One region of the Bacillus sp. ISL-77 genome, then DNA from elsewhere that is predicted to be linked to it. Evidence: riboswitches for the same ligand, from Rfam matches in the RefSeq annotation. Region 1 holds a riboswitch; each other region holds the start of a gene.
The links. Region 1 has a riboswitch for cyclic di-GMP ahead of J7E77_RS06805 (TadA family conjugal transfer-associated ATPase). Riboswitches for the same ligand answer to the same signal wherever they lie in the genome.
Positions count from the first base shown of each region.

Region 2: linked by a shared signal. The riboswitch ahead of J7E77_RS14880 (anti-repressor SinI family protein) and the one ahead of J7E77_RS06805 (TadA family conjugal transfer-associated ATPase) in region 1 are both predicted to bind cyclic di-GMP.
Region 3: linked by a shared signal. The riboswitch ahead of J7E77_RS19230 (anti-repressor SinI family protein) and the one ahead of J7E77_RS06805 (TadA family conjugal transfer-associated ATPase) in region 1 are both predicted to bind cyclic di-GMP.
Region 4: linked by a shared signal. The riboswitch ahead of J7E77_RS03160 (anti-repressor SinI family protein) and the one ahead of J7E77_RS06805 (TadA family conjugal transfer-associated ATPase) in region 1 are both predicted to bind cyclic di-GMP.

Region 1 covers NZ_JAGGQY010000018.1:74,774-79,946, reverse strand. Annotated here, with positions in the region: gene J7E77_RS06825 (spore gernimation protein GerPD) at 1-159, opposite strand, end outside; gene gerPC (spore germination protein GerPC) at 156-770, opposite strand; gene J7E77_RS06815 (spore germination protein GerPB) at 833-1,060, opposite strand; gene J7E77_RS06810 (spore germination protein) at 1,079-1,300, opposite strand; cyclic di-GMP riboswitch class I at 1,562-1,648, shown strand; gene J7E77_RS06805 (TadA family conjugal transfer-associated ATPase) at 1,782-3,086, shown strand; gene J7E77_RS06800 (type II secretion system F family protein) at 3,083-3,373, shown strand; gene J7E77_RS06795 (fumarylacetoacetate hydrolase family protein) at 3,487-4,395, shown strand; gene J7E77_RS06790 (YisL family protein) at 4,536-4,895, shown strand; gene J7E77_RS06785 (ubiquitin-like small modifier protein 1) at 5,025-5,173, shown strand, end outside.
Region 2 covers NZ_JAGGQY010000036.1:225,935-231,107, reverse strand. Annotated here, with positions in the region: gene J7E77_RS14895 (DUF1128 domain-containing protein) at 159-383, shown strand; gene map (type I methionyl aminopeptidase) at 420-1,169, opposite strand; gene J7E77_RS14885 (helix-turn-helix domain-containing protein) at 1,449-1,778, shown strand; gene J7E77_RS14880 (anti-repressor SinI family protein) at 1,883-2,014, opposite strand; cyclic di-GMP riboswitch class I at 2,045-2,134, opposite strand; gene J7E77_RS14875 (hypothetical protein) at 2,506-2,709, shown strand; gene hutH (histidine ammonia-lyase) at 2,742-4,268, opposite strand; gene J7E77_RS14865 (DNA topoisomerase III) at 4,614-5,173, shown strand, end outside.
Region 3 covers NZ_JAGGQY010000047.1:7,684-12,856, reverse strand. Annotated here, with positions in the region: gene J7E77_RS19250 (sensor histidine kinase) at 1-63, shown strand, start outside; gene J7E77_RS31470 (response regulator transcription factor) at 87-860, shown strand; gene manA (mannose-6-phosphate isomerase, class I) at 932-1,879, opposite strand; gene J7E77_RS19235 (lactonase family protein) at 2,082-3,140, shown strand; gene J7E77_RS19230 (anti-repressor SinI family protein) at 3,455-3,574, opposite strand; cyclic di-GMP riboswitch class I at 3,603-3,686, opposite strand; gene J7E77_RS19225 (VanZ family protein) at 4,257-4,721, shown strand; gene J7E77_RS19220 (DUF421 domain-containing protein) at 4,841-5,173, shown strand, end outside.
Region 4 covers NZ_JAGGQY010000010.1:44,629-49,801, reverse strand. Annotated here, with positions in the region: gene J7E77_RS03190 (GNAT family N-acetyltransferase) at 1-169, opposite strand, end outside; gene J7E77_RS03185 (VOC family protein) at 339-686, opposite strand; gene J7E77_RS03180 (hypothetical protein) at 907-1,101, opposite strand; gene J7E77_RS03175 (hypothetical protein) at 1,440-1,760, shown strand; gene J7E77_RS03170 (NAD(P)H-dependent oxidoreductase) at 1,976-2,563, opposite strand; gene J7E77_RS03165 (hypothetical protein) at 2,680-2,853, opposite strand; cyclic di-GMP riboswitch class I at 3,449-3,533, shown strand; gene J7E77_RS03160 (anti-repressor SinI family protein) at 3,560-3,685, shown strand; gene J7E77_RS03155 (polysaccharide deacetylase family protein) at 4,339-5,173, opposite strand, start outside.

The sequences.
Region 1 (5,173 bases):
AACAAACGGGCCTATGATTAACGATTCTGCAGGGGTATCAAAGGTTGAGGCCAATTGAATCGTTTCCGTATCTCCCACCATTACTAACGATGAGCTTGCTACCCCAGTGATTTTTATGTTTTGGACAAAGAGTTCTCGGTTATAAACCTCGAAGTTCATTCTGTTTTCATCCCTTTCATATTTTCAGGTAAATTGCTGAAAAAAACAAATACCCCATTTTGAATTTCCTTTTTTAATGCTTCTATAACTAAATCGTCCGAAGGCGCATTTTCAAAAGAGCGGCTGCCAGAGGAATGGGCGTTTATATGTTGTTCAATCCTGATAGGAAGCTGTTTAATGATGTCTTGTTTTATGAACGATAAATATTCATCATTCGGTTGAACGGTTAATTCCCTTTGGGCATTTTCAACTAATTGAGGTAAATCCGTTTCTAAATATCTGTAAATAGCTTCCTCGATTTTCATTGATCTTTGCATTTGATCCTTGGGTGATATTGGTGTGGTTAAGGATTGACTTTGTACTGCGAAGTCCTCGATTCCTGATAATTCGGATGGGTTTAGACCTATGTTTAATGTTCCTTCAAGCGTCTCAACTTTCAATTGATCAAATTTATATTCAATTTTATCAACATGGATGGCCTTTTTTTCATTTAATTGTTTGATATCTTCTTTCATTTTTTGGAGAGCGTTCTCTAAAGTTAGAATTCGCTGCTCCTGTGCTTGAATACACATCTGCAGCCATTGAAGATATTGGGAATAATCCTGATACATGTAATCACCTCACAATTATTTCGCCAATAAGTTTATCAATTTTTATATGATAGGGCGGCTTACTAATCCTGTTCTCTAACAGCAGCTTGTAATGGTACGGCTGGTGTCCCTAATAAAGTCCCTGAAGGTTGAATGGATTGCGGTGCGGGTTGTGAAAATCCACCGGTATTATATAAATGAGCTGTTGGTTTAATAATCCCAGCACTGCCTATTTGTAGGACGGAGGAATTGGTAATCCCGCCAATTTTAATAAAATTAATCTGAATGGACTGCTGGATATAGAAATTCATTTGAAAATCACCCATTCATTAAGCATTAAGTGCAATTCCTTGATCGTAAACATCTGAATCATTGGTATTTGTGGAACTAACATTATTATGGAGCTGTAAGCTATCCCCTGTGTTAAAGGAACCAGCACCGGAAAAGGTTTTTGCAGTAGAAAATGGCATAATTTTATAAACATCTCCAATATGGAAAACAGAACTGCTGCCAAGTGTAATGACCTGTGCAACTCCAACAATCGCTGGCATTTTCAACACCCTTTTTTCATAGTATCTTCTACATCCTATGTATGGGCAAAGGTAATGTGATTGATTCGCCCAAATAAATTGGAAACAGAGGTCATTTAAGTTTATTTACACTTTTATTTATTTGTTTTTAGGGGTATGAATGAAAAACAGTTCAATTAACCTATGATTTACCACGCAAAATGATAAAATAGTAGGATATCAGATAAGGGTAAAACGTTCTATTATGTGATTAAGAGATCAGTCGGAAAAATAAACACTGAGTCTCGATAAAGGCAAAGCTGATGAAAATCAGTGACGCAAAGCTACAGGGGCTAAGGTGCATTTGCACTAAGCCAGCCAGTTACCGAAAGATCAGGGTGTTTCATAATAGATATTCTATGTCTGCATAGGTTTTCTATGTATATATGGTTGTTCTATGAATTCTATCCCCCCCTTTGGTAAAGGTGGGGCTATTTCTATTTCACGGAGGTGAAAATTGTTGATGATACCTTTAATGGACGAGGAAAATGAAAAGGCGAAAAAAGCTAACAAACATCAGGAATTAAAGAATGTTCTTCATAAGAAAATTTTGCAAGAGTTAAAAGAGCAAGAAATTGAGGAAATCATTCCAAAGTTTGACGGAATGGCAGTCGAAATAATAAAAGAAGATGAAGAATTCCGTGGGCAAATTGATCGAAAAAAAGTAGATGATGAGCTAATCAACGACCTAACTGGTTTCGGACCAATTAATTCCCTTCTTTTAGATGAAGATGTTTCAGAGGTAATGGTGAATGGACCCAACCAAGTTTACTGTGAACGAAAAGGGAAGTTGGTGTTAACGCCAGTTCAATTCCGAGACAATGAACATGTCATGAGTGTAATAGACAAAATAGTTGCCCCACTGGGACGGAGAATAGATGAAAGTTCTCCAATGGTAGATGCCAGGCTTCCGGATGGATCGCGTGTTAATGCTATCATTCCCCCCTTGGCATTAAATGGACCAACTATAACAATCAGGAAATTTCCAAAGGATCCCTACCAGATTGAAGATTTGATTAACTTTGGAACAGTCACAGAAGAAATGGCTATCTTTCTAGATGCTTGTGTGAAAGCACGGTTAAATATGTTTGTCAGCGGAGGAACAGGATCTGGCAAAACAACCACACTCAATGTTTTGTCAAATTTTATCCCAGATGATGAAAAAATCGTAACTATTGAGGATGCAGCCGAGATTCAATTGGGACAAGAGCATGTGATATCCCTAGAGTCACGTCCGCCCAATATAAAAGGTAAAGGAGCCATCTCCATTAGAGATCTTGTCAGGAACTCACTACGGATGAGACCAGACCGCGTTATTATCGGGGAAGTACGTGGAGGAGAAGCGCTTGATATGCTGCAGGCAATGAATACGGGACATGATGGTTCATTGGCTACAGGGCACTCAAACAGTCCAAGAGATATGATTGCTCGGTTGGAAACAATGGTTCTTATAGCTGGTGTAGATTTGCCGATAAAAGCACTACGTGAGCAAATTGCTGGGGCGATTGATGTGATTATACAGCAAACACGTTTGAAGGACGGAACAAGGAAAATTGTCAATATAACTGAGGTACAAGGAATGGAAGGAGAAATTATCGTTCTCCAAGATATCTTCTCTTTTAAACAAGAAGGACTTAACGCAGAAGGAAAAATCATTGGAAGGCTTGTACCTACCGGTGTCCACCCTAAGTTTTATGATCGTCTGGAGGCATCAGGGATTCACATTCCGTCGTCCGTGTTTATAGAAAATGAGGAGTGGCGGCAATGATTGGACTGCTCCTGATTTTTTTCAGAGATAGGCTTGATGTAGATATTGTTAGAGCGTTTATCAGTAATGTTTTACAAGCTGAAAAATTAGGAATCGGCATGGTTCGAGTGCTCCGAGTTCAATCCAATGAAGTCAGAGAACAGAGAAAGCAACGGGCGGAAGAGACGGCTATGAAAGCACCAATCAAAATGCTCTTTCCGTTAGTTCTTTTCATATTTCCAAGTTTATTTATCGTTTTGTTAGGACCGGCAATCATCCAATTTATCGATGCTTTTAAAAATAGTTAAGGGCTGATTCCCTTTTAATTAGGGATCGGCCTTTTTTGATTCTTTATATTTGTTCGGTTCATCTGTTTCTTTTACTATATAAAGTGTAATTACTATAAATTGAGGTGAAAACGATGAAATTTGTAACAGTAGAACATAATCATGAAACATTTGTTGGTTTAGTAGACCCAGATGAATCAAAAGTAATTTTATTAAATCCTGCTGAAGAAGCAAGGACAGGTAAAAGAAGTTTCCCTTCTTCAATGCAGGAATGTATCGATTTAGGAGAAAGTTTTATCGAACAAGTCCAAGTTTTGTATGATTGGGTAATTAGTGGTACACATGCTGCGTCATTATACGTCCCCATGGAAGAGGCAACCTTGCTAGCTCCTATTCCAAGACCAAACAAGAATATTTTCTGTGTAGGAAAAAATTATGCAGAACATGCGATTGAAATGGGAAGTGAAGCAGATATCCCGGAACATGTAATGGTCTTTACGAAAGCCCCTACAACGGTTATTGGACCGAATGAAACAGTCCTAAACCATCAAGATGTAACAAATCAACTTGATTATGAAGGGGAGCTAGCTGTCATCATCGGTAAAAAGGGAAGGGCGATAAAAAAAGAAGAGGCCCTCGACTACATTTTTGGTTATACCATTCTGAATGATGTGACCGCACGAGACTTACAATCAAGACACAAGCAATTTTTTATTGGTAAAAGCTTAGACACTACCTGTCCGATGGGACCATGGATTATCCATAAAAGTGTGATTGAAAATCCAAACCATTTACATATAGAAACTAGAGTTAATGGGGAAGTGAGACAGAACTCAAATACAAAGAATTTTATTTTTCCAATTGAGGAGGTTATCTCCGTTCTTTCAGCCGGAATGACACTTGAACCAGGGGATATTATTGCGACCGGCACACCAGCTGGAGTGGGAAAAGGCTTAAAGCCTCCTAAATTTTTATCTCCTGGCGATCAGATGGAAGTCACCATTGAAAAAATCGGAACACTCAAAAATACCATTAAGCAATAGGCACTCTTTAAATACCTCAAAATTGTAGGGGAACATATCCATTTTTGTTACTAGATTGACTTACTTTTTTCGTTTTTATCAAAGTTTTATGGTATGATAAGGTCGAAATAAATGAATTTCATTCATTAGGAGGTACTATATTGATTCACGGTCATATCACTGCATGGGTTTTAGCATTAATTTTATTTTTCATTGCTCTTTCCTTACATAAAAGTGGAAAAGCAAAAGGATTTAAAATTCTACAAATGATCTTACGAGTACTATACTTAGTTATAATAGCAACAGGTGCAGGACTTTTGTTTTCGGTTTACAGAATTGATGTTTGGTATATATTAAAAGCGGTTGTAGGTATATGGATAATCGGATTATTTGAAATGATCCTTGGCCGTGTGGCTAATAATAGAAGAACTTCTGTATTCTGGATTCAGTTTATCATTGCATGGGTGCTTGTATTATACCTAGGCTTTGCAAAATTACCAATGTCATTTTTACACCCATAAAACCTAATGTAACTAGTAAAGGCTGCCGAGCATATCGGCAGCCTTTTTAAATTTGCGAAAATGATAAACAACGTGACAACTGCTTAGTTTGGTTTTAATATTGAAATAAGTAGAGAGGAGAGGATCCATATGCTCGTAAAAGTGTTTGCTAATCTCCGGCAAATATGTGGTGGGGTAACGGTAGACGTTCAGCCGGATGGTGAACGGGTGATAGATGTTCTTGATAAAATGATTGAAATGTTTCCTGCATTAAACAATGAAATCTTTACTATTGAAAA
Region 2 (5,173 bases), on a different contig from region 1:
ATTTTGCTTCATAGAGGATGGCCACGCAAGTCCAACTGATACTTTTATCCATTTTTTTGGCTAAATTAAATTGGGGGGCGTTCCTAGGAATTTTTTATTGACATATAATTTTCAACATGAAAAGATGGACATAATAATTCGCGGAAAGGGTGACCCAAATGAACTTATCAGAAAAATCAATTGAGAATGTCGAATATATGATTGAGCAAATAAAGGAAAAGCTAAAGGTTTTAAACCTTGGAGCCATAAAACCTTCGCATTTTGATGAAGAAATGTACGAGGAATTAAAAGAGATTTATGATATGGTCCTTAGAAAAAATTCATTTAGTCCTAATGAAATGCAGGCCTTAGTAGAAGAGCTTGGAAGCCTCCGAAAAAAATAAGCTAAAAACCCGTTATTGCACATAACGGGTTTGTTTTTATTCCTGTTCAGTTAAGATGACAGGTCCATCCTTTGTAATCGCAAGTGTATGTTCGTATTGTGCTGAATATTTCCCATCAATGGTCCTTGCCGTCCAGCCATTGTTATCCATCTTCGTTTGGTATCTACCTACATTAACCATGGGTTCAATTGTAAAGACCATACCTTCTTTAATTCTTGCGCCTTTTCCTGGCAGTCCGTAGTGCGGAACATCCGGCTTCTCGTGTATCACTGCTCCAATCCCATGACCAATAAAGTCTCGAACAACAGAAAAACCTTCGCTTTCAACATAGGTTTGAATTGCGTGCCCGATATCCCCGATTCGATTGCCGACAATCGCCTGTTCTATCCCTTTATAGAGTGCTTCCTTTGTAACATTTAATAAACGTTCGGTTTCCTCAGATACCTTTCCTACTGCGTAGGACCAAGCGGAATCAGCCAAGGCACCATTGTAATTGACAACCATATCCACTGTCACAATGTCCCCATCTTTTAAAGACTCCTTCCTTGGGAAGCCATGGCATATTTCGTCATTTATGCTTGCACAGGTTGCATATTCATAACCCTTATAACCCTTTTGTTCTGGTGTCGCTCCATTTTTCTTAAGAAATCCTTCAACAAATTCATCGATTTCCCAAGTGGTTATACCTGGTTTGATTAATTTTCCAATTTCTTTATGACAAGCTGCAAGTATTTCTCCTGCCTTTTTCATTGCTTCAATTTCACGTTGTGATTTAAGGACAATCATTTTAGGAGGGTCCCCTTCCTTTTTGTTTATTTTTATGTATAATATTCAAAATTGTTATTCGTCTAAAAGCCATCCTTTTAGTGAATTATACAATTGACCACTATTGGCAACAATATTAATATTAACCCTATCCTGTTAATTTTTCAAAAATACTTTATTGGTGAAACTTTTTCTCGAAGTTCATATTTTTGTCATATTCCTTTGTTCTTAATATGGTACTTTTCTATTCTTTTTGATAGAATTAATGTAAAGTGAATAATAATTAGGTGTGTGAGAATTATGATCGGTGATCGCGTAAAAAAATTCCGCTTAGAAAAGAAAATGTCACTTTCCGAACTTGCTGCTCAAGCAGGCGTGGCAAAATCTTATTTAAGTAACCTTGAAAATAACAAACAAGAGAATCCTTCTATAAAGTTTCTTGAAAAAATTGCAGTTGTCTTAAATATACCTATTGATCATTTAATACATGAAGAAGTCAATAAAGCGGAATTAGACATTGATTGGATGAATCTTGTCAAAGATGCAATGAATTCTGGTGTTTCCAAAGAACAATTTCGTGATTTTCTTGAATTTAACAAGTGGCGTATTAATCAAAACGACGATAAATAATAACCTGTGAAAAGGTCTTTTTCAATTTGAACAAAGAAAAGCATTCTACAAATACTCCCATTTGTAGAATGCTTTTTTTATTTATGTACACTGTCGTTCCGTGATTAACTCATAACCTCTTGTTGGCTAAGGAAGTCACGAACTGCTTTTATGGATAATCCCAAGTCTTTTGCTTCTAATATGAGTTCCATCCATTCTTGATCGATTACTTCTACTTCACTTTTTGTAATAACCATTTTTCTCACTCCTAAAATACATTGTGTATTCCAGGTAGCCCGGCCATCGTAACAAGTCATACTTGCCTTAGATCCTCGGCTTTGCGTCCCTGCTTTTCAACAGGTTTGCCTTTTTCTGATACTAATACAACTTAAGTATGACTGTATTAGCTTATCGTTCTTATGTGATAGGTCGATTTACTTAATCCTCATTGATATTATATCTAGTGCTATTTTAGTAGGGTGTTGTAATTTGTCGTATTATTTTAATTTTCACACATTTCTTTCTAACAAATTATGCCAAACATCTACAAAAATATCCCAATTACAGCTTAACCCCTGCTGGGTATGTCTTAGACCGCATGTGTAAACCAGATCCCCCGAAAGATAAAGCTGGTGAAGAGTGAATCTATTTATAGATTCCACTTTCAGACAGCTTTTTCTTTTTTAATAGTAATTATTTTCACTCCAATCAGGGAATGCTACTTTTGATGACGAAAGGAGTGTTGAATTTGGCACGTGGAGAACATTTTGAACATAAAAAGAAAAACCACCCAGGTAATTTTCCAAAAGACAGTTTAACAGAAAAGCATGCGAAACAAGCAATTGGGGACGAAGAATTTTTAGTGGTAAGGGAAGCCTTTAAAAATCGAGTGGAAGATGAGGATGAATATCGAGGAGATACTGCTCGTTTACTAAATGACCAGACAGAATAAAAGGCGTGAGCACTTCACGCCTTTTTATATCCCTAGAATTCGCCTTTTTCCACACTTAAATTTCTAATAAAATGTGAAAATTCAACTGCTTTAAGCCAATTAGCTGCTTTTTCGATGTCCTTGGAAAACACCCTGTCTTGTTTAATCGAAGCTACCTGTTCGCGGCCTTTATCATAAAACCCCCTGGTATAAGATGCCATTTTTTCGATCCCGCGAATTTCAACCGCCTGCATGGCACAAATTAGTTCAATTGCGATAACTCTGCGTGCGTTCTGGATAATTTGATAAGCATGCCTAGAAGCAATTGTTCCCATACTTACATGATCCTCTTGATTTGCGGAAGAGGGAATCGAGTCGACACTGGCAGGATGTGCGAGTGTTTTATTTTCTGAAACAAGCGCTGCTGCCGCATATTGCATAATCATTGCACCCGATTGCAAACCAGGTTCAGGACTTAGGAAAGCCGGTAAATCATTTAGCTGTGGATTAACTAATCTTTCAATTCGTCTTTCCGAGATATTTGCTAGTTCCGCTACGGCAATCTTCATAAAATCCATCGCAAAAGCTATGGGCTGTCCGTGGAAGTTCCCCCCAGAAATCACCTTTTCTCCATCATCAAAAATTAATGGATTATCCGTTGCTGCATTCATTTCGATCTCTAATTTTTCTTTCACATAATCCAAGGCCTGCCAAGATGCCCCGTGAACTTGTGGAATGCAGCGGAGAGAATAAGCATCTTGAACCCGTAACTCGCCCTGCTGTGTTGTCAATAAACTATCGCCTAAATAACGACGAATTCTCGCTGCTGTGTCAATCTGCTGTTTGTATCCCCTTGCGACATGAACTTCTTCTGCAAATGCATCGATAATTCCGTTTAACCCTTCCATTGTCATTGCAGCAATCAGCTCACTTTCATGTGCTAACTGTTCTGCCTCCAAGTAACCAATAACACCCATTGCTGTCATCGCTTGAGTACCATTAATTAGAGCTAGACCTTCTTTTGCTTCCAATGTTACGGGTAGAATTCCTTCTAACTGGAGCGCATCAAAAGCATCGATTTGCTTACCTTTGTAAAATACCTCTCCTTCCCCAATTAGAACTAAGGCAAGGTGAGAAAGCGGGGCTAAATCACCGCTCGCACCAAGGGAACCTTGCTGTGGGATGACAGGAATGATATCTTTATTCACTAACTCTAATAACTTTTCAATGACAATAGGTCTGACTCCAGAAAAGCCCTTTAGTAGTGCGTTAGCCCGAAGAAGGACCATGGCTTTAGAAACAATTTCCGGAAAAGGTTCACCTACCCCGCACGCATGGGAACGAATTAAATTAAGCTGCAGGTCTTGAACATGACTCTTATCGATAAGTACATCGCTGAATTTTCCAAATCCAGTCGTAATTCCATAAACTACCTTTGATTCTGAAACAATTCTTTCTACTGCTTCACGGCTCTTCTTGACGGCTTCCATACTCTTGTCTGAAGCATTAACCTTTTGCTTGCCATATAATACATCTTTCATCTGCTCTAATGTTAAGCTTCCACCTGTAAGTGTGATCATTTTGTCCCTCTCCTCTACCACTGTAGTATAATAAAGAAAGAGGCTGGATTCCGAATCTATTTGATTTGGAGTCCAGCCTCTTTTATGATTAATTGATCGAATATTATTAGATGCCACATGGGATCATTCCATTCTTTAACTATCTTATTGCTAATTATTGTATGTGATGAAAAGCTTATCTGTCAATTTAATTTTCTGAATTTTAGCACGATAACACTTTAGTACGATAATAATGAAAAGCGGAATCGCCGGTTTAGCGGCGTATGAGCTACAACGATTTAAAATAAAGGAAAGTTCCGTTATACTATAAAAAGGTCAAATTGGATTTACCCGAAAGGAGTAATTATGAAATCTCTCGTACTTGCAGAAAAGCCAAGTGTGGCTCGTGAACTTGCTCGTGTCCTTGGCTGCAATCAAAAACATAAAAGCTATATGGAAGGCAATCAATATATTGTCACATGGGCCCTTGGACACTTAATCGAATTAAAAATGCCCGAGCATTATGACACGAAATATAAAACATGGAATTTGGAAGATTTACCGATCATTCCACAAAAAATGGGCTTGATGGTCATGAAGCAAACAAACCATCAATTCCGTGCCATTGAAGCGTTATCCAAACGGAAAGATATTAACGAATGCATCATTGCAACGGATGCAGGTCGTGAAGGCGAACTGGTTGCCCGCTGGATTCTTGAAAAGCTCCACTGGAACAAACCTTTAAAAAGATTATGGATTTCTTCACAAACAGATAAGGCTATAAAGGATGGGTTCAAACAATTAAAACCAGGCAAACAGTTTGAGGACCTCTACCATTCAGCAGTTTGCCGAGCAGAGGCGGATTGGTTAATTGGTCTAAATGTGACAAGAGCATTGACCACCAAATACAAGGATCCTCTATCTGC
Region 3 (5,173 bases), on a different contig from region 1:
TTCTTTGAATTACAAAACCATGGTGAAAAAGGGGTTTCTGTTACCATTGGAGGATTAGTTTAATTATAGAGGGGAAGTAATAATGCGTGAATCACACCTTTCAAATTAAAACAATTATTGTTGAGGATGAATCCCTTATTAGACGGAATATTTCCAAAAAAATATCCGAGTTAAATCCCAATTTTATTGTAATTGGTGAAGCCATGAACGGTCAGGAAGCCCTTAATATGATTGAGAAAGATATACCCCAACTAGTCATTACAGATATCCAGATGCCCATTATGAATGGTTTAGAATTAGCCAAAAGCATCTATTTTGCCTATCCAAATACAAAAACTGCTATTTTAAGCGGACATCATGAGTTTGAATACGCTCGTCAGGCAATCAATTACAAGGTAGAAGATTACTTGTTAAAGCCAGTTGTAAATGAAGATTTACGTTCATTATTAGCTAAAATCGAACTAAAGTTAAAAGGGGATTTAGACTCTCTTGCAAACATTGCTTTATCAATGTCAGATAAAATATCACCAGAAGAATTAGTTGAATCTGTCAAATTATTTATTAAAGAAAACTATAAAAAAGATTTATCCCTTAAAGAAATAGCTAATGAACTAAACTTCACGGTGGATTATTTAGGGAAGATTTTTAAAAAGTATACAAATGAAAGCCCTATTAAATATTTAACCCGATTAAGAATTAGCGAAGCCAAACACATTCTTTCTTCTGATTTGAATATGGAAATTAAAATGGTCGGAAAGGTAGTTGGCTATCCAGACCAGTATTATTTTAGCCGCGTATTTAAAACGAACACGGGTTACTATCCAAGTGAGTATAGGTCAATCATCCAATCAAGCAATTAAGAATGAATCAGACTCAAAATAATCCCTCACTATAAAAAATAGTGAGGGATTTTGGAGTCAGACCTTTTTTGTTATGTATGTGAGACAATTAATTGGCAATCTCCAGCTATCTCGAATTCCCCAAACCCAACCGGGATGATAAGGTGGGTGCCCTTGTCCAATTGATAGGCTTCCCCTTGATGAACAAGTGTGCCTTCGCCCTTTATCACACTCAAAAGCACGTAATGATTCTGCAAATCAAAGGTTGACTTTCCGTTTACATCCCATTTATATACGGAGAAGAAATCAGATTCAACATAGGAGGTAATTGTTGCATTTTCCTTTTTTTCAATTTTAGGAACAGTAACGTTCCCTTGATGTGGAACTGAAGTAACATCAATCGCTTTCTCCAAATGGAGATCTCGCAAATTGCCTTCTGCATCTCTGCGGTCATAATCATAGACGCGGTAGGTGGTATCCGAGCTTTGTTGTGTTTCTAATACCAGGGTTCCTTCACACAAAGCATGGATGGTCCCACTTGGTACATAGAAAAAATCCCCTGGCTTAATTTTAACCCTGCGAAGTAAATCCTCCCATCGCCCTTCCTTCGTTTGCTGGATCAATTCTTCTTTTGTCTTGGCGTTATGGCCAAAAATCATGTCCGCATCCTCTTTACAATCAATGATATACCAGCATTCTGTTTTCCCAAGTTCACCGTTTTCATGGATTTTTGCATAGGTATCACCTGGATGAACTTGAACGGATAAATCCATGTTCGCATCCAATATTTTTGTTAATAGAGGGAAAACGTCTTCCGTCGGATTTCCAAAAAGTTCAGGTTGTTCTTTCCAAAGTACGTCCAGAGTTTTTCCAGCAAATGGTCCATTTTCAATCATCGATGGACCGTTCGGATGTGCGGAAATCGCCCAGCATTCCCCTGTTTTATCGTTTGGTATCGAGTAACCAAATTCTTTTTGTAAGGCGGTTCCACCCCAAATTCGTTCTTTAAAAACGGGTTTTAAAAATAATGGCTGCAATATAATTCCCTCCGTAGTTCATATGTCTATTGGAATTTTCCCCTTTCAAATTTATCATAATCATTTTTTTATGGAAAGCTATTAATTTACGGCTGTTTCCATTAATTATTTCTAATCACAGCATTCATCCAAGGATTGCATTGTTTGAGTAATCATTGGAAATTTTGATAGAATAAACAGACTACATTTTTTAAGGAGAGATCAAATGACAAACAACCAAAAATATATCGGTTATATTGGAACATACACGAAGGGGGACAGTAAAGGAATCTATTCCTTCACACTTGATACTAACGAGGGAAGAATAGTGGATATTAACGAGGCGGCACAGTTAGAAAATCCTACATACCTAACGATCAGTAAGGACAATCGCTATCTATATTCCGTTGCAAAAAAAGGGGAAGAAGGTGGTGTCGTTGCTTTTTCAATAGAGGGTGATGGCACATTAACGGAGCAAAATCGTCAGATGCTTCCAGGCTCATCGCCATGTCATGTAAGTGTAGACAGCAAAAACCGCTATGCATTCAGTGCAAATTACCATAAAGGATCCGTAGAATCCTACTTAATTAACGAGGAGGATGGCACGGTCCAACCGGCTGCCTCAATCATTAAACATGAAGGTTCAGGCCCAGATCCAAGACAGGAAAAACCACATACTCATTATGCAGGAGTCACACCTGATGAGAACTATCTCGCAGTTGTAGAATTAGGAATTGATGCCCTTATTTCGTATCCGATTAACAGTGATGGCACACTTTCAAAAGCCAGCCTGTTACCTTTAAAAGCTGGGAGCGGACCAAGGCATTTGGTTTTTCATCCTAATGGCCAATATGCATATATCATGACCGAATTTAGTTCGGAGGTCATTGTATTAACCTATCATAAGGAAGATGGCCACTTTACCGAAAAACAATATATATCCACACTTCCAGCTGATTTTACAGATAATAACCAAGGCAGTGCGATTCATATTTCAGCTGATGGACGCTTTGTCTATGCCGGTAATCGCGGGCATAACAGTATAGCCGTTTTCCGTGTGGATATCGAAACGGGCGAGCTTAGCTTTGTTGAACATACATCGACTGAAGGTGATTGGCCAAGGGATTTTGAAATTGATCCTAGCGGGAAGTTTGTGGTTGCTTCGAATCAGGAGTCAGGCAATTTAGTATTGTTCTCAAGGGATGAGTTTTCGGGGAAATTGACGTTGATTGAGTCTGATATTACTGTGCCTTATGCGGTTTGTGTGAAGTTTTTAAATTATTAACCTATACCTAAAACAGCTTAACAAATTGCTCATTAATTTGTTAAGCTGTTTCAAATTTATAGAGCATTTTATTCACTTTAAAATTTTACTTAATAAAAATACGTTCTCTGTATAAGGGTATTTTATTATATTGCTTTTCCATAATATACAGACGAACAATAATAACCTGCTATAATCACCTGAGGTCTTATACTTTGCGCCCGCTGCTGTCCCAAAAATTGAATATTGCGAAAATTGTATAATCAATAACCCTCGTATTAATTATATACTCCACCTCAATAGTCTTTTTATCCAAGGGATAAATTAAATTGGCTCTAAAGGGAACGTTTTAGGAAATCTCTAATTTCATCAATGGAAAGTCCTATCTTTTTAGCTTCATTAATAAGTTCTAACCATTCTGTATCAAAATCTTTTTCATTGGTTAATGCAGACAAAATTCACCCTCCTAAAATGATTACTATTTCAGGTAACTCAGCCATCCTAGTTAAAAACTTTAGACCTGTAGCTTTGCGTCCCAATCTTTCGAAAGGTTTGCCTTTGTCGTTTATAGTATTAAAGTATTAAAGTATTAAAATATTATAGAATAAACTAATAGTACTATAGTCTTACGGGAAACTAAATGCAAATATTTCCAAAAATTTCGACACAATTTCGACAAAAAATATGTAAACCCATTAGTCATAATTTAGAAGTTTTAAAAAACAGTTCTCACAAGTTACCTGACCTAATTCAATAAATTTAATATTTCTAAGGGTCTTCCTTTTAATAATTCGATCCTTATTAAATTCTAGACCGCATGCACAATGATAGGAATCTTTCACAATGTGAATCTGGTTTCTTTCTTTTATTAGTGGATATATCATGATTTCCCTTCTTTTCTAATTATCGGTTCCTAAATAAGAACAACTTATGTTCATTATAAAAGAAAATGTAGAATTTTGTAAATGGAAACGGGTTAATTTTACCCATAGAAATATTATTAACTTATAATACGAAAGTTGTACATTATTGGATTATTTTAGTGTGAATATCTCCTATTTGTTCTTTAAAGGGAACAATGATAAAATTAATAATATAATTCAATTAAGAAATACTAGTTAGTTAGGAGCAAGGATTTTGGATTATCAACCGGTACAAGGTAGTAGAATACGTAAGAGAAAGACAAAGAAACGATTTCTTTTTATAAAAGTCTTAATGATTATTTTATGGGGACTATTTTTGTTGGTAAATACCTGGACTGAGAGTATAGAGCGATTAATATATTTACATTCATTTGGATTAAAGTGGGTATCAAATCCGGACTTTTTGTCTTTTTTTTATTTAAATGATTTAACCTTGATTCATTCTGAATTTATTAAAATTAAGTTAGGCCATTTTATCGGTTTTGCGATAATGGATTTTCTCCTCTTCAATCTATTAAGAAGTCACATATATTCTATCGGAATCTCCATTACTTTTGCGTTTCTAACAGAATTCCTGCAGTTATTTTTCGGGAGAGATGGACGTTTTTATGACTTAGTTATTGATTCATTCGGTATTTTATCAGTATTTTTTATTTTAAAAAGGTTTAATATTAGATGAAACAGGATGGGCCACTTTGCTCATCCTGTTTTATTGTTTTTGATAAGTCTGTGCAAACAAAAAGGAATTCAAGACAATACTAAATGAGATGCTTATCAGAGATAAAGGATGTGACTTTCTTGAATTTTTTTCATAGCCAAGAAACACTTAGTTCAATTGAGTGGATTCTAAGAGCCATCATTGGATTTTTCTTTTTACTCATTGTTGCAAAAATCATGGGTCAACGCGCTATCTCCCAATTAAGATTACTGGATTTCGTTATCGCCATGGTCATAGGAAATATTATTGCTCATCCATTATCAGATGAACATCTTGGGATGAAAGGATCGATGATTACTACCGTTGTATTGGTTGCTTTGTATACAGGGGGTATATTAATCAGCTTAAAATCGGCACTCATCGATAAGTTCCTAGACCCAGCGCCATTTCCCCTTATTAAAGAAGGAGAAATC
Region 4 (5,173 bases), on a different contig from region 1:
TTAACCCATCTCTCTCCCAGATTAATTCAAATGAGTCAAACTCAAAAGAACCACTTGTTGATATGTCTAAACCATCGGTAAATTCAGAAAGGTCGTGTAAATAAAGGGAATATAAGTTGAGGAGAATATGCTTTTCATCTTTAGATATTAATTTTAATGAAACAGTCATTTTTATTCCTCATTTTCAATTAAATAACTTCTCTTACTGTGTTAATTTCTACATAGACTTGAATTTACCTTTTTATAACTATCCTGACCGTTAGTACAATACGAAAAAAGCCTTAATCCTTATCGGATCAACGCACCCGATAGCTCAATAGCAAATAAATTACAACTCGCTATTTCTCCCAAAGCTCGACCAGTCGACCTTCAGGATCTTCAATCCAAATAAACTTTCCAAACTCACTAACCTCTTTTTCCTTAACAAGAGGTACACCAATTTGTTCAAGATGCTTAATAGTCTCGTTTAGATTATGTACTTGAAAATTTAACATCACTTGTTGTTCTGTTGGAAAATAACTGTCATTCTCGGCAAAGAAAGAAAAGATAGTCTCATTTCCTAATTGGGGTTTAATCACAGTCCCATTCCAATTTTCTATTTCAATCTTCAACACTTCACTGTACCATTTTTTTATAACATCAAGATTCTTAGTTCTCCAAAATATTCCACCGAAACCTTTTATCATCGTAACTAACTCCTGTCTTTCTTTAAATTTTTAGTTTTTCGATTACATTAGATATTCGAGATTTAATGTTAAGTTCCTTCTTCAACTATACTGCTCCGTTAGCCATCCATGTAGCACAAAATCAGTGCTGCACCACAGAGAATGAAAATGGTAAGGAAGTGTCAATCCTGTTACAGACCTTAATCCAGTCAACCCTAATCGTATCTAATTGTTAATATAGTTAATGACCTGATAAATTTCTTAGCTGAATCAGATAAACCCGGCTTGGCGTTTGTAAGTAATTCAAAAAGAAGTTATTTTCTCTATAGGTTATATCTATAAATCCATTTAAATGTAATGCTGGGTCAAAATCTGGTTCTGTTAGCCAACTTCTTAGTTTTGGCGAGTCTTCTATATGAAAATTAATCTTAAACATTTATTAACCCCTTTTCAGAACTTCGTATACTTATTTGAACTACTTCTTTTTGTAATTATTATCCCTTCTTCAATTAACCTGCCTTATGAATAGTCCTTTAGTTACAAGTTTTGCATAAATTTTTTTTAAGGGCTTTTTTATAAAATATCCCTATGTAATAAAAGAGTCGTTTATTGAAATTGAATTCACCGATAGGGTCAGCATCGCAATGAAAATGATGTTTAAACAATTCAACAATGAAAAAAGGTATCGCTTCCGTTTTGTGGCAGGGGAACTCGCACTTTCGTATAATGAAAATAGATTGAATGCAGATCAAAAAATAAGATGGTGAAGCTGGTATGAGAATAAATTTATCTGAGAAACAAATCGCGGAAATAAAACGATTAGTTCAAAAAGAACTTTTGATAAAAGGGATCGAACCAACAGATGAATATCTATTTATCCACTGTTTTTCGAAAATACAGAAAGAAACCGTCTATTATCATCTGTTTAAAGAAAATGATACGTTGATAATCCGCTGCTATGCACGAGTGTTTAACAACTTAGCTATGAGCGTGATGATCAGAAGCACAGCAAAAAATGTATTTGAATATCTGGTAAACCAAACTGGATTACAAAACACAATCTATATAGAAAACGGTATAGAATTTAAATTTTAAAAAAGAAGGACCCTAAAGTTAAATATATATAAGGACAATTAAATTCCGATAGATAAAGCCTGTATCATTGATTACCAAGTAAACATTGATACAGGCTGTTTTTTTAGAACTTCATATTGAACTAACGCACCCCGTTACTTGAATAAGGGATTGTTTTAGTTTGGTGGTTTTGTGCTAAATAAAAAAGAGACCTCTTTTTCGAGGCCTCAACAACACTAAACTGTAACCATCGGAGCAAAAAGTGAATTCAATTTGGTCTTTACTTCATCCAACATTCCTTTTCGTGTTGCATCATCCACTTGAGGAACACTTCCGAAAAGTACATGACCAACACTTTCAATACCACAGAATTCAAAAATACCGGTGGTGGAAGTTTTCTTCAAGCTTTCTGTCATTCCTATGGAATCGTATATTTCTTTTGGGGTTCCATAAGTATTGATTATCAATCCCTTTTTCCCAGATAAAAGTTTATTAATGGTGCCATCTTCAGCATATTCGTAGGCAAATCCATAAGAATAAACCCTGTCAACATATCCTTTTAAAATGGCAGGTAGACCTGTCCACCATATCGGATAAATGAATGTAATCACATCGGCTTTAGTGATAAATTCCTGTTCGGTTTTTATATCTGGAGGCACTTCACCTTTACCTTCAAATCTTAAAACAGGTTCAAAATTTAATGCATATAAGTCCCTTACGGAAACTTCATGTCCATTTTCTTTTAAGGTATTTACTGTAGTTTCTAAAATGGCATGGTTATAGCTGTTAGGGTTTGGATGTGCATACACGATTAGATGATTCATTATAGTCCCTCCATTTTTTTTTATGTGGAACATATTTAAATTACCCTTTAGTACCTTTAATCATCAAAGGTAACTAAACCCATTACAATTAGCATGCTTTAGCTCTGCCACTATTTTTAATTTGTTTGTTGAAAGACTCTAAGGTATTCATTGTAATCGGCTTCACTAAATACATTAAAAATGATTTTATCCCGGCTCACCTGCGGAAGGGTGGCTGTTAGGCGGCGAGGCAGTGAAGTTCGGTAAGCGAGCCCTTCCTGCTTCTCAATAAAAAAGAGCTCAGATTGCATCTGAAAGCCCTTCTTAAACTAAACTGACCATTAGCGCTCAATAAGAAAAAGGCTCCCGCAGCAACCTAACCTTCTTGAGTTAAAGCACCCGTTAGCTCAATAAGGAATATTGTTTAACAAATCATAGAAAAAATCTAACCTTTTAGAAGGGTTACACCTTGTCCAAAAAAGACCGGTCTAAATGTTAGAACGGTCTTTCCTTATATATTCAAATATTAACTACTCTCGTCAACATGATGGTGATGATGGTCGCTGCTCTCTTCCTGGTCATGCTGGTAAGCTAGTGTACCGGGGTTTGTATTGCCAAATGTTAGATACCACGGCATCCCTAACGGTCCACCCGCTGAAGCCGGTGGCACGAACACATCGAACGTCTTATGATGATGGAGGTTGTATCGCCGCACCGAACCTGTGTCGGGACCGTCACCATTAATTGGCACTAAACTGCCCCTTTAGTTTAACAAGAGCTTTCTCATTTGTTGCACATTTTCTTCGAAGTGCGACATAACTTGCAGATATTGTTGAACTTTTTGTTTTTTATTTTGTTCAATATAGTGAACGTTTGTAGTACAATTGTTTCATATTATTAACAATTTTTAGAAAAAGGCAAACCATTTGAAAAATTGGGACGCAGCTACAGGTCTAAGGTTATAAACAGCAATGACGGCTGCGTTGCCTAAAATAGTACATATTTTAGGAGGGTAATATGTTGACTACTGCAATTGCTTGTGAAAAAGAACTAGACAAAGAATGGATTGACCTCATTATTAAGGCTCGTAATTTAGGAATTTCTGTTGATGAAATTAAAGAATTTCTAAAAAAATCATCTTGACCCCTATTTGGTCTATTTTTTTATTTACTTCGCACTTTGGGTCAAATACGACATTCATAACCAGCCCTTGTTCCACTAAACTGCCCCGTTACTTTAAGTGCAACTTTTCACAATTTATATTTTCATTTTCACATAAATATCCAATAACTCTTCAGTAAATCAACTCACGTTCACTTAAATGTTCTAATAAATTCAATCAAAATGTATATTACAAATTTGAGCACTAATTCTATAAAAAGCTTGATATATCAATAAAAATGACTATCAAATTAATATACATTTTGATAGTCATTTTGGGTAACATTTTTAATGTTTGCGATAGGGAACGAACCCGTTAAAATGCTGGTGATCCTTTTTTTAGAAACAATAAATGATATAGCATTAAAATTTATGAATTGTCTAGCTCCAGCTCCCAGCGGCTAGTGTACTTCGCTCTTCTTCCTACGATAAGTCAACATCGAATCGCTGGCGCTCTTCGTGTTTCCTTTTTCTCAGTCGAAGCGCTCCACAAGGAAGGCTTAGGCAGCATAAACATCGCACAAAGGAAAAGCGATAGCTTTTTCGAGGAGTCCATACGCCGCTAAACGGGCTCTTCCGCTTTTCTATATAAAAAAGGTCTTCCCCGAATGGGAAAGACCTGTGCGAAGTTTCCATTACATATTTTCCTTAACCTTCACCATCGAGGTTTCCTGTGTTACATTACCTTTGCGTTTTAGTTTACCCCAGCCAACGGTTACTCCTTTTATTGCCGAGAAGATCGATTTTATCACCACATAGGTCATCAGCTGCTTGTACAAGATTCGTTGCAGGAACAATGAGACTAGGGGTTTGGGACTTTCTTTCTCCAAGCGAAACGCATAGAGAGAAGTACAGAAATCCAGCAAGTAAAAAAGAATAAATCCAATCGCTGCTCTTTCAGGGTGCGGGTTAAACAGAGCTAAAATAAACAAGATATCTGCAATAGGCGATATGGTTTGATAAATATATTGGAAAAGCCACATATTTGGTAGAGCGATAAATCCTAATGAGTTATGTTTTTTATTGAATAAAGCCTCCCGATGTTTCCATAAGCATTGTAACGTACCGTAAACCCATCGGTAACGCTGTTTTGCCAGACTTTTAATATCTTCCGGCACTTCTGTAAAGGCATAGGCCTTTTCTTCAAATTCAATCCTTTTCCCCTGGCGTAAAAGGGTAAGTGTGATATCGGTATCCTCTGCCAGTGTATCCTCTTGAAAGTATCCAGCTTCTTCTACCGCCGTCTTTCTCCATGCACCGATGGCACCTGGTACAACCGTAATGCAATTGAGTGCTGCAAAAGCCCTTCTCTCTAGGTTAAAGCCTGTCACATATTCGATATGCTGCCAGTTTGTAAGAAGGTTCCCCTTATTGCCGACCTTTACATTCCCTGAAACCGCAGCAACATGTTCATTTTTAAAATGGTTAACAAGCAATGAAATGGCATTTTCCGCGATGAGTGTATCTGCA